2 regions of the Rummeliibacillus sp. JY-2-4R genome follow, and region 1 is predicted to be linked to the other one. Evidence: riboswitches for the same ligand, from Rfam matches in the RefSeq annotation. Region 1 holds a riboswitch; the other holds the start of a gene.
The links. Region 1 has a riboswitch for S-adenosylmethionine ahead of ACWV26_RS01210 (O-acetylhomoserine aminocarboxypropyltransferase/cysteine synthase family protein). Riboswitches for the same ligand answer to the same signal wherever they lie in the genome.
Positions count from the first base shown of each region.

Region 1 (8,011 bases):
TACGAGATAAGACACTTAGCGATAAGATTTCAATCTTATCGTTTTTGTTTTACAAAAAAATTGCCCGAAAAGTTTTTTGGCTTTCGGACAATTAATTTCTTCTATTCTTGAACACTATCATCTGATGAAGCATGTATGATAACACTACTCTTTTTCTTTAACAACATAGTGTGATAGCTGTGTAGTGACATTCCGATAATAATAACAGCTATTCCAACAAGTGCAAGTGGTGCAGGTAGGGGAACTCCTAAAAGCAACATTTCTCCTAGAATAACAAATAAAATTTCTGCAGATTGTGTTGCTTCTACAGCAGCAAGTTTACCTTGATCATAACGTACTCGATCTGTAGCAACGAAGAATAAGACCGTTGCGATAACACCAGAGCTAATACCGACGATTAATGATTGAATTAATTGGCTAACAGATGGAAGTCCAACTGTTGAAAGTGCATAGATTGCAATAATAATCCATGCAGGCATAGAAGCAATGGTCATTCCAAGTACCCTTTGGAATGTATCTACGCGGCCATCGCAAACTTCCATCATCTTGCGGTTTCCAAGTGGATATGCAAATGCTGCAATGATAACAGGAAATATACCTAAAAATAAGCTTTCCAGTGATACATTATTTGCGCTTGGCATCTGTATTAAAATAATACCTACTAAAATAATGCTAGAAATAAATAAAGAAATAAGCGGTATTTTTTGACGAACCGCAAAGCCATTAACATATTGGACAAAAAAGGGCGCTAATAATACACCTGCAACAATTGTAAATTGCCAAGTTCCCGATACAAGCCAACCTGGTCCATATGCTGCTGCAAATGTAAGCGGTGCATAAAAGAGTACAAAGCCTACAAAACTCCAAAGTAGCCAAGCTTTGGGCTTTGCCTTGATTTCACCTTTTACAGCAGACAGACCTTTACGTGATGCAACAATGATGATTAAAAAGGGAAGCATGAAGAAATAGCGCAATGAAGAACTCCATAACCAGCTTCCACCTTCTAATTCCATCGAATGGTTCAAAATAAACGTAACAGCAAAAAATAATGAGGCAAAAATACCGATTGCTATTTCTTTCAAAAGGTCACCTACTTATTCGTTACCAATTATTATGCTTTTTGCTCAAACAATTGAACGATTTCTATGATTACTTCTGTAGCTTTGACCATTGTTTCAGCAGATACATATTCATATTTACCATGCATATTTTCGCCACCAGCGAAGATATTAGGCGTTGGAAGTCCCATGTATGATAATTGAGAGCCATCAGTACCGCCACGGATTGGTAAAATTAAAGGTTTTATATCTAAATTTTCCATTGCCTTTTGTGCAATGTCAACAATTTCTTTAACAGGTAGGATTTTTTCTGCCATATTGTAATATTGGTCTGATAGTTCAACAGTTATAGCATCTTCACCGTACTCCGCTTTGATTGCTTTTTCAGCTTCTTTAAATAGAGCTTTTTTTGCTTCGAATGCTTCGCGATTATGGTCACGAATAATGTATGAAAGAGTAGTGTTTTCAATTTCACCTTTAAAATACATAAGATGGATGAAACCTTCATGATCTTCTGTTGCTTCCGGAACAGCTTCTTTAGGCATCATTTCTTGGAATTTAATGGCCATTGTAATAGAATTGACCATTTTACCCTTAGCAGAGCCTGGATGAACATTCGTACCGCGAGTTGTTACTTTAGCTGCAGCAGCATTAAAGCTTTCATATTGAAGCTCTCCAAGAGGACCACCATCCATTGTGTAAGCATAATCAGCATTAAAACGCTCAACATCAAATTTGTGAGGACCACGTCCAATTTCTTCATCAGGAGTAAACCCTACACGGATTTTGCCGTGTTTTACTTCTGGATGTTGAATCAAGTATTCCATAGCAGTCATAATTTCTACGATTCCTGCTTTATCATCAGCACCAAGTAATGTTGTACCATCTGTTGTGATCAGTGTTTGACCAACATAGTTTGCTAATTCAGGTGAATTCTTTGGTGATAAAACAACATCAGCATTCAGTTGAATATCGCCACCATCATAATTGTCATGACGCTGAGGATTTACATTTGTACCAGTATAGTCAGTTGCTGTATCAACATGAGCTAAAAAGCCAATGGTTGGTAATTCCTTTTCAGAGTTTGCAGGTAATGTTGCAAATAAATAGCCATTTTCATCAACTGAAACTTCTTCCATACCAATTTCTTTTAATTCAATTTCTAATACACGTAGTAAATCCCATTGCTTTTCTGTAGAAGGCGTTGTTTGGCTTTCTTCGTTAGATTGAGTATCAATTTTAGCGTAACGAGTTAATCGTTCGATGACCGTTTCTCTCATTTTTGTGAATCCTCCTTAAATTTAAACCATTGTCATAATTCTAACACTTTCCTTCGAACTACGGAATATTTTAACAAGTGTATTGTAAAGAAAATAAAGTATATCTAAAACTTCCTTAGCTCAATTCTAAAAAATATCATTAATGCTTTTATTTTTACATTACAAAATGCGACAATAATACAGATATGACTAATTAATAACTAGATGTAAGGAATCGTCTAACATTTTCTTTATGCAATATTCTTTATAATTTATACCCAATAAATTTTGAAACAATAATTCATAAGTAAAAATAAATGAAACTTCTCAAGTTTAGAGTCGTATCTTAAATATGAGAAAGGATGAGTAAATATGACAACGACGTTAATCATGTCAGCGGTTATCGCAATTGTAGCGACTATATTAATCGTACCTCTAACGAGCAAAACGCCTGATGGTGATTATAAGACAAAGTTTAAGTTACAAATGGTTATTGCTATTTTTATCTTAGTTTTAATTATTGCAGCAGTAGGTTTTTATATTACAAAAACTGATCAAAACTGGTCGGGACTATGGCCAGCACTTCTTGTAATTTCAATAATAGGTACACTTTTATCTAATGGAAATGAAAGAAAGATTAAGGGAATCATAGCTTTGGCAAGTTTAGTGTTTGGAGCTTATCTTTTAGCAGCTCCACTTTTTAATGCAAATCAAAAATACCAATCAGCAGAGATGGCAAAGAAAGTTGAGCTAAAGGCGTTTGATGATACAAAAACGCCTGCAAGCGTACCACCAAAGTTTGCCCGCAATAAAATGAAGAAGGCATTTAGCCAAGTACCAAATACAAGTTACTATGAATTAGGCAATCTACAAATCCAAAAAGTAAAAGGTGAATACGTTTATATTGCACCTGTTGAATTCTCTGATTTCTTTAAATGGATGAAAGGGAAAGAATCTCCTGGTTATTTGATGATGAGTGCGACTAATTCGTCTGACAATCCTAAATTTGTTAGTTCGCCGATGGTGTATACAACCTCAGCCTATTTAAATAACAATGTGGAACGTCATATGAGATTAGCAAATACGAAGGAAATCTTCTATGGTGATGCACAATTAGAGGTTAATGATGATGGAAAGCCATATTATATCCGTACTTATGGGACATTTATATCTGGACGTAACGGCTTTGACCCAAAAGGGATTGTTATGATTGATGCAGAAACAGGAGATTCTAAAACATATGAATTAAAGGATGTACCTGAATTTATCGATGGTGCAATTTCTCCAGAAGCTGTAAGTCGCCAAAATGAATATTTTGGAAAATACGTCCATGGTTATTTGAATAGTATCTTTGGCAAAAAAGATGTCAAATTACCTTCAGATGAAGGAACAGAAGCAAATGTTAGTCCAGTATTTGATGAAAATGGAACAATGTTTTACTTCACGGATTTCACAAGTCCTAAAAAAGGCGTAGATTCTATGCTCGGTTATTCATTGACGAATGCTAGAACAGGCCAAGCTACGTACTATTCAGGAAACAAGCAAGAAGCATATATGGATTCACAAGGCGCTATACAAATTCTCGAAAAGAAATTCATCGAGAAAAAGTGGCAAGCTGCTATGCCAATTATTTATAACTTTTATGGTGAAGCAAGTTGGTTAGTACCAGTGCTTGACTCGAATGGCTTCTTACAAAATTATTCAATAGTTTCAGCAGCAAGCCCAGAGCTTTCTGTTTCAGCAGCTACGCCAAATGAGGCATTAAGACAATATAAAACAATTATTAACCGTTCGAAGAGCAGCTCTTTAAATAGTAGTTCTTCAAATGAAGAAAAAACGGCAAAAGGTAAAGTTGTCCGTGTTTACAAAGAGAAGAGTGGGGATTTCACTACCATCTCATTCCTATTAGACAACAAAGAAAACTATATTGTTAGCTCAGAAGCAGCTCCTCTTGCAGTTTATTTAAAAGAGGGTGACCAAGTAGTAGTAACCTATTTGAATTCTAATGATGTCTTTTTACCTGTTAAAGAAATGACAATTGCAGGTATTGAAAGTAAATAAAAAGAAAAGCAAGCTTGTCTTGTACCCACAAATTAAAAGAGAGCCACGAAAAGACTAAACACTTTTCGTGGCTCTTTCTTTATGATGATTTATGTTCGAAATGAATTATGTTACTTCCAAGTAAATCCTTTGCTTGCTAGGAATTCTTTCATATATGGTCGGCGTTGTTCAATTAGATAATCGGCCATTTGTTTAGTCCAATTGGCTGATTTCTTATTAGAAGAACGACTTTCATAATATTTTTCTAAGAGTGTATCGTATTCATCTAATAGTTGGTCATACTTTTCTACGTTATAGCTATTTTCGTGCAAAACTGCATCTAAAGGAAGACGAGGTTTTGTTTCGTTTCGTTTTGTTGGTGTACCAATAGTCATTGCAAATAGTGGGAAAACGTAATCAGGTAAATCGAATAAATCACTAATTTCAGCAGGTTTGTTGCGTGCACCGCCGATATAGCAAATACCATATCCTTTTGATTCTGCTGCAATAACAAAGTTTTGTGCGAATATGGCAACATCTGCAACACCGGCCAAAAGATTTTCTGCAGAATCAGCAACAATTTCTACACCTTGTTTTTTACCCGCAGATTGAAGACGTTTAAAATCTACACAAAACAAGAAAGCAGCTCCTGCTGTTTGGAATTGAAATTCATTATTGGATAGAACACCAAGTTTTTGTTGCTTTTCTTCATCGGATACCCAGATTACACTATATGCTTGGATAAAATGTGATGTTGCTGCCATTTGAGCAGTTTCAACTAAATCTCTCACAACATCTTTTGGAATTTTTTCGCCTGTATATTTTCGAACTGATGTATGACTGCGTAATAATTCTTTAACCATTCTTAAATGTCAGCTCCTTATATGGTAAGTTTCATCTCTACTATACGGGATTTTACTCAAAATTGCATCTCTGCTAATTTTGTTATTTAAAAAATTCAGAAAAATCTTGACTTTTATCCTAGTATTCTTCTATACTTACTTCAATAAGATGGAATAAAAACCAAATAACCTTTATCAAGAGCGGCGGAGGGATAGGCCCTGCGATGCCCAGCAACCAGTAACATACCGTTTACCAAGGTGCTAATTCCTACAGGTTCACATCGGATCTGAGAGATAAGGGGAGGATAATGCTAAATTTAACCCTCTTCTTACGTGAAGAAGGGTTTTTCTTTTTATAGAAACCCTTTTACACACCTCCGTTTTCCATCTATCACATTTAAATTTTAGGAGGAATTATCAATGACAGAATTACGTAAAGAGACTTTAGCAGTACATGGTGGTCAAACACCTGATCCAACAACAGGAGCAATTGCCGTTCCTGTGTATCGCACAACAGCATACAAATTCAAGGATTCTGAACATGCCCGTAAATTATTTGCACTTGAAGAACCAGGTAATATCTATTCTCGTATTATGAATCCAACTGTAGATGTTTTTGAGAAACGTATCGCATTGCTAGAAGGTGGTACAGCAGCAGTTGCCCTTTCTTCAGGTATGGCAGCTATTGCATTTTCAATTTTAAACATTGCTCGCGCTGGCGATCATATTGTTTCAGCAGCTAGTATTTATGGTGGTACTTACAATCTATTTGCAAATACATTGCCTCGCTATGGCATTACAACGACATTTGTTGATGAAAAAAACAATGCAGAATTTGAAGCAGCAATCAATGAAAATACAAAAGCAATTTATGCTGAAACAATTGGTAACCCAAGTCTTTCAATTGTAGATATTGAAGCATTAGCAGAAATTGCACACAAACATGAAATTCCATTAATTATTGACAATACATTTGCTTCACCTGTAGGTTGCAATCCAATCGAATTTGGTGCAGATATCGTTGTTCATTCTGCAACGAAATGGATTGGTGGTCATGGTACAACAATTGCTGGTGTAGTAGTGGATGCCGGTAAATTTGATTGGACCCGTGGAAAATTCCCTGATTACACTGAGCCAGATGCATCTTATCATGGTTTACGCTATGGTATTGATACGAGTGATGCAGCTTTCGCAACTCGTTTACGCGTTCAATTACTACGTGACTTTGGACCAACACTTAGCCCAGATGCAGCATTCAATCTATTACAAGGTTTAGAAACACTTCATTTACGTGTTCCATATCACAATGAAAATGCACGCAAAGTAGCAGAATATCTTCAATCTAATGACCAAGTTGAATGGGTACATTATAACGGATTTGATGACAGCGAATTTGCATCACTTGCTAAAAAATACTTAAAAAATGGTTTCGGCTCTGTACTTACATTTGGTATCAAAGGGGGCCGTGATGCGGGGCGTCAGTTAATCGACAATATTGAATTATTCTCCCATGTTGCAAATGTTGGGGATGCACGTTCATTAATCATTCACCCAGCATCTACAACACATCAACAATTGAATGCTGAAGAACTTAAAAAAGCAGGTGTTCCCGAAGAATTAGTACGCCTATCCATTGGTTTAGAAGCAGCAGAAGATATTATCAATGCATTAGAAACTGCGTTTGCAAAAGTAAACACAAAAGCAACTGCGAAATAAAGCGAAACTTTAATTAGTGGGGGTTTTCTGACGTACAGGAGGTATCAGTGCCAACGTTGTGATTGACGTGGCGGTTTTAGTTGGCCATACCCCACTAATTGTTAGTCCCGTTCTACTGTCGATTAGTTCAACTAAACCTCTGCTAACGCATCGGTAAGTTTCACTGTATCTCACCGATCGGGTTTTTACGGGCAGTTATCTCAACCGCTGCTTCTTCAAGTTCTTTAAAGCCTTGAGGTGGGAGGCAAAAGCCAGTTAATGCGGGATAAAAGAATATAGTCAGTTTCAACTATATGAAAGAGTGACGCTTTTATGGCAGTCACTCTTTTCTTTTCAAAAGTGTATTAAAATTATTTTTAATCTCCTACTAATCAGAAAATTCCATTAAATCAACGTTGTAAGCGCTTTTCATGACCTCCTAGAAAAAACAATTGTCTTTCTGAGAAAGATTTTCCTTGTAATCTGTCCGTAGGTAGTCTAAAATCATCAATAAGTAAAATTATTCAGTTTTTTTAATAGCGTTTTAGTTTAGTATTATTCATCAAGCTTAAGAAGAGCTTCACGTGGATAGGATGAACCTGAAAAAAGCAATTCTACAATATAAGAAAGAAAAAATTTGGAGGCGAGAAACATGACGGCAGTGAAGGTGGCAATTTTAGGTTTTGGAACGGTTGGCCAAGGTATTCTTCGTATTGTCAATGAGAAGCGTGAATACTTTAAAAACACTTTAGGTGTGGATATCGAAATCGCTAAAATTCTCGTAAATAATGTGAACAAACCACGCCCGCATGCACCAAAAGAATTACTAACAGATAATTTTGAGGATGTTTTAGCAATTCCAAACTTAGAGGTTGTATTTGAGGCTATCGTTGGCGAAGAACCAGCGTATAGCTATTTATCTCAAGCAATCAAAAAAGGTTGCAACATTATTACAGCGAACAAAGTGATGTTCTCAAAATATGGTTTAGCTTTACAAGAAAAAGCAAAACAATTTGGAGTGCAAGTTGGCTTTGAAGCTACTGTTGCTGGTGGGGTACCTGTGATCAAAACAATGCAAAATATTCTACGTGTAAACAAAGTTAGCCATATTCAAGGA
Region 1 is NZ_CM132623.1:242,233-250,243, forward strand. It holds gene ACWV26_RS01190 (DMT family transporter) at 102-1,082, opposite strand; gene pepT (peptidase T) at 1,112-2,338, opposite strand; gene ACWV26_RS01200 (hypothetical protein) at 2,690-4,378, shown strand; gene ACWV26_RS01205 (NADPH-dependent oxidoreductase) at 4,489-5,220, opposite strand; SAM riboswitch class I at 5,389-5,500, shown strand; gene ACWV26_RS01210 (O-acetylhomoserine aminocarboxypropyltransferase/cysteine synthase family protein) at 5,620-6,915, shown strand; gene ACWV26_RS01215 (homoserine dehydrogenase) at 7,547-8,011, shown strand, end outside.

Region 2 (8,011 bases), 1.6 Mb from region 1:
GCTTGTTGTATGTCTGTCATTATACGTCCAACAAACTCACTAGAAGCTTTCATTTTAAAAGAATAATATGGTTCTAGTAGTACATTATCTGCTTGCTCGAGGCCTTGTCGGATAGCACGATTAGTGGCTTCTCTAAAATCACCACCTTCAGTATGTTTAATATGTGCACGCCCCGTAATAAGTGTGAATTTAATATCTGTGATGGGAAAGCCGGTTAAGAGACCATGATGTTCTCTTTCGAATATATGCTGTTCAATCAAACGTTGATGCCCAATGGATAAATCATCTGCATGACAAGCATTTTCAAATAATATTCCAGCTCCCCTTGAAGCTTTTTCCATCCGTAAATGTACTTCTGCATAATGCTTTAGTGGTTCAAAATGTCCGTACCCAGTTATTGTGTTATTGATTGTTTCCTGATATAAAATTTGCGGGTTTTCAAAATGTACTTGAATTCCAAATCTTTCTTTTACTACTTCAACAAGCACTTCAAGTTGTATTACCCCCATGACATGTACATAAATTTCTTGGAATTTTTCGCTCCATAAAACATGTAAAGAAGGATCTTCCGCATCCAAAATTTTAAAATTTGAAAGGACATCTTTTATATGCTCCGTGCCTTCATTGACAACTTTTGATTGTAAAGTAGGTATCATTTCGAAAGATTGTTTAGCCTCAAAATCAGTTCCTCCAACTATATCTCCGATTGAGGCTTGCGTAATCCCGCAAACAGCAAAAATTTCACCGGCTTGTACTTCTTTAACCACTTCAAACTTTTTACCATTATATAATCGTATTTCAGTTACCTTTTCATTCTTTTCACCAAAACCTAATTCATCACGAACTTTCAACTTACCTGATAGGGCTTTAAGAAATGTAATTCGTTGTTTCTTATCATCATGACGAATTTTAAAAACTTTTGCTGTAAATGGTTTACTGCTATCAAAAGTAGTTTCAGTTAAAGTCATAAATTGTTCAAAAAAATCCATTATCCTAATATCTTTTAAGGCAGAGCCATCAGCACAAGGAAACGCCTTACCATTCTTTATTAATTGTTTAAATGATTTCAAGAATAGTTTTTCATCAATATTTTGTTCCAAATATTGATGAAGTAAAGTATCATCTCTTTCAGCTATAAATTCAATTAACTGCTCAGAAAGAGTGTGATCTTTTAGGTGATTTGTTATTGGAATAATATTAGGTGATAATTCTTGTTGCATTTCTCTCAATACAGCTTCAACATTAGCCCCTTCACGATCTGTTTTATTGATAAAGATAAATGTAGGTATCTTGTACTTTCGGAGTAGATGCCAGACAGTTTCAGAATGTCCTTCTACACCATCAACTGCACTTATGATAAAAATTGCATAGTCCATTACTTGAATTGCTCTTTCCATTTCTGGTGAAAAATCAACATGTCCTGGTGTATCAATAATTGTGTATGTATCTTCGCCTACAACTATACGACCTTGCTCAGCAAAAACAGTAATCCCTCTCTCACGTTCAATGGCATGATTATCTAAAAATGCATCTTTGTGATCAACTCTTCCCCTTTCTTTTATACTTTTTGTATGGTAAAGCAATTGCTCAGAAAATGTGGTTTTCCCGGCATCTACATGAGCTAATACGCCAATCGTTTTAAACATTAAAATTCCCTCTTTTCTAACATCCATTTTCATTATTATAGCAAACCATTTTTAAACCTTAATGGATGGAAGGATAAAAATAAACCGCTGCGATTAGTTAATACTTCGCAGCGGCTATAAATTATTAATTTACTATTCCCATTCATATGGTGTTTCTTGGTATACATAGTAATTCAACCAGTTTGAAAATAGTAGATGTGTATGTGAGCGCCAAGTGTTCAATGGCGCGTTTGTCGGATTATCATTTGGAAAATAATGTTTTGGAACTGCAATGTCAATTCCTTTTGCAACATCTCTCTCATATTCTTCTTTCAAAGTATCTGCATCATATTCTAAATGACCTGTAACCATGATTAACTTTTCATCATTAGATATAGCAATAAATAATCCAGCTTCATCTGAGGCAGATAATACAGTTAAATCTGGATGTGCTTCAACTTCTTCAAGTGAAACAGATGTGTGACGAGAATGGGGTGCTGTAAATACATCATTAAATCCTCTTAATAATTTAACTGTAGAATCATACACATTATGTCGGAAAATACCAGAGCATTTTTCTTTTAATGGGAATTTTCCAATCCCAAAGTGATGATAAAGTGCAGCCTGTGCCCCCCAACAAATATGTAATACAGAAGTTACATTTGTTTTTGACCAATCCATAATATCTTTTATCTCGTCCCAAAAATCAACTTCTTCAAATTCCATTAATTCAATTGGAGCACCTGTAATGATAAGACCATCAAACTTACGGTGCTTCACTTCTTCATATGTTGAATAAAAAGTTTCTAAATGAGATTTACTTACATTTTTTGATTCATGAGTAGCTGTGTTTAAAAACGTAACATTTGTTTGTAATGGTGTATTTCCTAATAATCTAAGAAGTTGTAATTCTGTTTTCTCTTTTTGTGGCATCAAATTTAAGATGGCAATATTTAATGGACGAATATTTTGACTTTTGGATCGATCTTCTTCCATAACGAATATTTTTTCTTTCTTTAATAGCTCTGTTGCAGGCAAATTTTTAGGAATATTAATTGGCAATTTTAAACGCTCCTTTTCAAAGTTAAATAAAAGACCTCTTTTCTATGATAAGAAAAGAGGTTTTGAAATTCTGCTCGATTCTTATCTTCCAAGACAATTGTCTTGTAGGACTTAGCACCTTTCTGTAAGACAGAGGTTGCTGAAGCTTCATAGGGCCATTTCCCTCAGCTTCTCTTGATAAGAGTTATGTAATTAATGTAATCCTAACATGAAAAATTTATTATTGCAAACTTTTCTGAAAATTATTTTACCTTCTAAAACATTGATATATAAAGGATATTAAACCCATTCTTTTAGTAAGATTTAAGAATACACACACAATTTAAGTACTAATTCTAATATCCCTATTCTACACATAAAATTAGTATTATAATAGTTTGTATTATGTGTTTTACTATTTTATATTTAATTTTTAACTGTTATATAATAGTTAACTATGGTAAAATATTTGATAGTTTTTATATTCAATTAAGGAGTGCTTACTAGTGAAAATCGAACGATCAAAGAAAATGGCAATGTTCCCAAAAGCAATATTTGGAGATTTAAAAGCCGCCGCTAATCGTAAAGCAGCTACTGGGACGAAGCTAATCGATTTAAGTCTTGGTAGCCCCGATTTACCACCTGACGAAAGGGTTCGGATGGAACTTTCTAAACAAGCAGCGTTATCAACTTCATACGGATACACATTAAGTGGTACTAAAAAATTCTATCAAGCTGTTGCAGATTATTATAAACGTCGTAGTAATGTAGATTTAGATCCTGACACAGAAATTATCCAAACAATGGGGTCTCAAGAAGGGTTAGTACACGTACCAATAGCATTTTGTAATCCCGGAGATTATATATTAACTACAAATCCAGCGTATGTTGCATATGATGCCGGAATTCACTTAGCAGAAGCGATTCCCTATTATATGCCTTTGTTAGAAGAAAACGGTTTTTTACCTAATTTAGATGCTATACCTGTAGAAATTGCTGAAAAGGCGAAAATGATGATATTAAATTTACCAGGCAACCCAGTTCCTGCAATGCCTTCTGAAGAATTCTTTAAAAAGGTTGTTGCATTCGCAAAAAAATACAATATTATTGTGCTTCATGATGCAGCGTACTCAGAATTTTACTTTGATGATGGTAAACCTATGAGTTTCTTATCTACTCCTGGGGCTAAAGAAGTCGGAATGGAAATCAACTCTCTTTCAAAAAGTTTTAGCTTAGCTGGAGCGCGAATTGCGTATATTACTGGCAATGCTGAAATGATTTCAATTATTCAAGAACTAAAATCCAATCTCGATTATGGAATATACTGCCCAATTCAAGATGCTGCATGTGTCGCTTTAGACAATGCAGAAGAAATTACAGATCGATTACGTTCTGTTTTTACTAAACGTCATCGTATTTTAATAGATGGTTTAGAAAAAATCGGCTGGAATGTGACGCCGTCTAAAGGTGGTATGTTCGTTTGGGCAAAATACCCAAATCAAGAATTGAATGATATCGAATTTGTTTATGAAGCAATTGATCAAACAGGAGTTGTAATGGTACCAGGTTCAATCTTTGGTGATGCTGGCAAAAACTATGTTCGTGTTGCATTAGTACAAGATGAATCACTATTGGCTGAAGCAATCGAACGTTTGGGAAAGCTTACTAAAGTAGAGGCTTAATAAAGAAAAGACATTAAAAAGCCTAGGTTTTGTTATTTTAACAAACTTAGGCTTTTTTTGTTGTTTCGGTTTTCTAAAAGTGTACATTTTATATTTAAATTAATAGTGTATCTGTTAAATTTACTCGTTTTATACATCAACTCTAAAATGAAATTAATATTAACATCTGTGCTTAAGTGGATGATTGATTTCTATAAATTTATTCACTTTTAAGTAGCTTTATTTTGGTTATCTTAAAATTTGTACAGGTAAATAAAGTATTTTGGAATAATAAAAGTGCTTACCAATAAGAAAAAAGTTACCCGTTCCTTTTTCTTATTGGAAGCACTTAAAATGGTTATTTTCTTGTGAATGGCGATTCTCGAGAGCGCTTTAATTCACTGATGTTATTTCGTAGTTGTTGTTACAGGAATTGAAGCTTGAATAATTTCAACTGCCTCATCAATCTCAGCTAAACTTACTGTTAATGGTGGTAAAACACGGACTACATTTTGTCCTGCTGCAACTAATAATAATCCGTTCTCTTCTGCAGCTTCTACAACTAATGAAGAATTTTCGCAAGTAAACCCTTGCAATAATCCCATTCCTCGAACTTCAACAGTTGAAGGAAGTGATTCTTTTAATTTTTCTGTTAAATATTGAGCTTTTTTCTGAACCTTTTCTAAAAATTCAGGATCGAAAACTTCATTTACAACAGTAGTTGCTACTGCCATAGCTAATGGATTTCCACCAAATGTAGTGCCATGTGTTCCTGGTCCAAAGCTATCGTAAAGTTCCGCGGTTCCTAGCATTGCTCCAACTGGAAAACCGCCAGCTAATCCTTTTGCAAGTGTGACAATATGTGGTTTTAAAGCTGTTTGCATATAGGCATATGCAGTACCTGAACGGCCAATTCCCGTTTGTACTTCATCTACGATACATAAAATCCCTTTTTCTTCGCATAGATTTTGAATAGCCTCAGCAAATTCAGGCGAGATAACATGTACTCCACCTTCACCTTGAACGACTTCTAACATAATTGCTGCTGTTTCATCATCAACTGTTTCGAATAGACTTTGAACATCGTTATAAGGAATATACTCAAATTTCTCAACAATAGGACCAAAACCGCTATGCACTTTTGCTTGACCAGTTGCTGACATTGCGCCAAAAGTTCTTCCATGGAAAGAATGCAAGCAAGTGATAATTTTATGTTTACCAGTATGCTTTCTTGCTAATTTGATTGCTGCTTCGTTTGCCTCTGTCCCACTATTACAGAAAAACGCATGTGATAAATGTGTGCCTTCTACTAACTTTTCAGCTAATTTTACTTGTTGTTTGCTTTCGAATAGATTGGATGTATGCCATAATAATTCGCTTTGTTGTTTAATTGTGTCTACTAATATTGGGTTTGCATGACCAAGGCTAAGTACAGCAATGCCACTAGTGAAATCTAAATACGATTTACCATTTTCATCCCACACTTCTGTTCCTAAACCTTTTACAAGTTGTATTGGTCTTCTTGCATAATTTCCAAATAACGCGCTCATGAGCGTACACCTTCTTTTGCAATTTTTGTTCCTTTAAAATATTGATTGACTATGTGAATTGCTGGAATACCTGCATTTAAACATTCAATAGCAGCTTCAACTTTAGGAATCATACCACCGTAAATATCTTCTGATTCAATCCATTGATAAATCAATTCGGGATTAACATCAGTTTGAACTTGATCATTGATTCTGATGCCTGCAGTATCTGTTACAAGAAGTAGTGCTTCTGCATTTATTGCTAATGCAATATCGCTAGCCACTGTATCACCATTAATGTTAAGCGGGATTCCTTCGTTTGTTGCACCAAAACAAGCAATAACTGGAATAATTTCTGAATCTAAATAATTCTGGATTGTTGCTTGGTGGACACTTTGAATTTTCCCCACATAGCCATATGTTGTTTGATCTAAAAAGTCACTTTCAAATATGGCTCCATCCATTCCATTTAAACCTACAGCTTGAATACCTGCATTTACTAATTCTTTAGTTAAGAAAGGATTTACCTTATCTATTAATGCACTTTGCACAATTTCTACTGCTTCTTTAGAAGTATAACGAATACCATTTACTGTTTTATAGTCAATATTGTTCTTTGCTAGATCCTCATTTATTACTGGGCCACCACCATGAACAATAACTATTTGATAACCATTAGTTTGATAGTTCTTTATTGCGTCAAAAAATGATGATTCGAGCCCAGCTAACATGCTTCCGCCAAGCTTAACCACTAACTTTTTACGATCTGTAGGTTGCATTGATTTGGACATAGTCATATGTTAAATCGCACCCCCAAGCTGTTCCTTTTCCTTCACCAATCCCTAAATCAACAGCAATTTTCACTTCATTTTGTTTTAAGTATTCTGTTAATTGTTCCTCTGAGAAAGGAATAGGTTCACCAGATTCTACAACAGTAGTAGAGCCAATTTGTATTTTGACAGTTTCTGGATTTACAGTCATTCCACTATAGCCTACAGCGCAAATAACTCTTCCCCAGTTTGCGTCACAACCGAATACCGCTGTTTTAACTAGAGAAGATCCGACAACTGTTTTTGCAATTTGTAATGCTTCTAAATCAGTTTGTCCACCTGTCACATTTACTTCGATTAATTTAGTAGCACCTTCGCCATCTTTTGCAATCATTTTAGATAGATCTTCACTAGCCGCATGAAATGCTTCTTTGAAAATATTCCATTCCGGATGATTAGGCGTTAATTCTTCATTTTCTGCCAAACCATTTGCTAATACGAGTACCGTATCATTTGTAGATGTATCACCATCAACTGTTATGGCATTGAAAGTTTTTTCAGTTGTATCTGAAAGCAATGCTTGTAGAGTCTCACTACTAATATTTGCATCTGTTGTAATATATGCAAGCATAGTAGCCATATTAGGTTTAATCATACCCGAACCCTTTGCAACACCTGCTATTGTTACTTCTTTTCCATCGATTTCAATACTATATGCAGTATGTTTTGTAACCGTATCAGTAGTTAAAATTGCTTGTGAGAAATCTAAAGCATCTTCTAAATCTGTTCCTGGTTCTATATTTTCAATACCTTTAATAATTGTAGGCATTGGCATTAACTCACCAATAACACCTGTTGAGCAAACTCCAACTAGGTTCTGAGCAATTCCTAGTTTTTCTGCTGTTAGTTGTTGCATAGTATAGGCATCCTTTACCCCTTGTTTTCCAGTACATGCATTGGCATTTCCTGAGTTAACAATGATTGCTTGCATTTTGCCCGTATTTTGTACAACTTCTTTTGATATTAATAAAGGGGCAGCTTTAACAACGTTCGTTGTAAATACGCCTGCAACACTAGCAGGGACTTCACTAACCAAAATTGCTAAGTCTTTCTTTTTATGTTTCACACCACAATGAATACCTGCTGCTTTAAAGCCTTTTGGGGAAATAATATTATGACTTGCACTTCTTTTTAAGCCTTCTGTCAATACTGTCATGTTTTAGTCTCCTTAAATCCAAATTGGAATTTGTTTTAATCCAGTTGTTTCTTCTAAGTCAAACATTACATTCATATTTTGAATTGCTTGACCTGCTGCACCTTTTACTAAATTATCAATTACTGAAACAATTGTTGCACGACCAGTGCGTTCATCAACATTTATATGA
Region 2 is NZ_CM132623.1:1,866,022-1,874,032, reverse strand. It holds gene ACWV26_RS09040 (GTP-binding protein) at 1-1,646, opposite strand, end outside; gene metA (homoserine O-acetyltransferase MetA) at 1,779-2,687, opposite strand; SAM riboswitch class I at 2,766-2,871, opposite strand; gene ACWV26_RS09030 (aminotransferase class I/II-fold pyridoxal phosphate-dependent enzyme) at 3,173-4,348, shown strand; gene ACWV26_RS09025 (acetylornithine transaminase) at 4,735-5,877, opposite strand; gene argB (acetylglutamate kinase) at 5,874-6,653, opposite strand; gene argJ (bifunctional glutamate N-acetyltransferase/amino-acid acetyltransferase ArgJ) at 6,616-7,842, opposite strand; gene argC (N-acetyl-gamma-glutamyl-phosphate reductase) at 7,855-8,011, opposite strand, start outside.
Region 2: linked by a shared signal. The riboswitch ahead of metA (homoserine O-acetyltransferase MetA) and the one ahead of ACWV26_RS01210 (O-acetylhomoserine aminocarboxypropyltransferase/cysteine synthase family protein) in region 1 are both predicted to bind S-adenosylmethionine.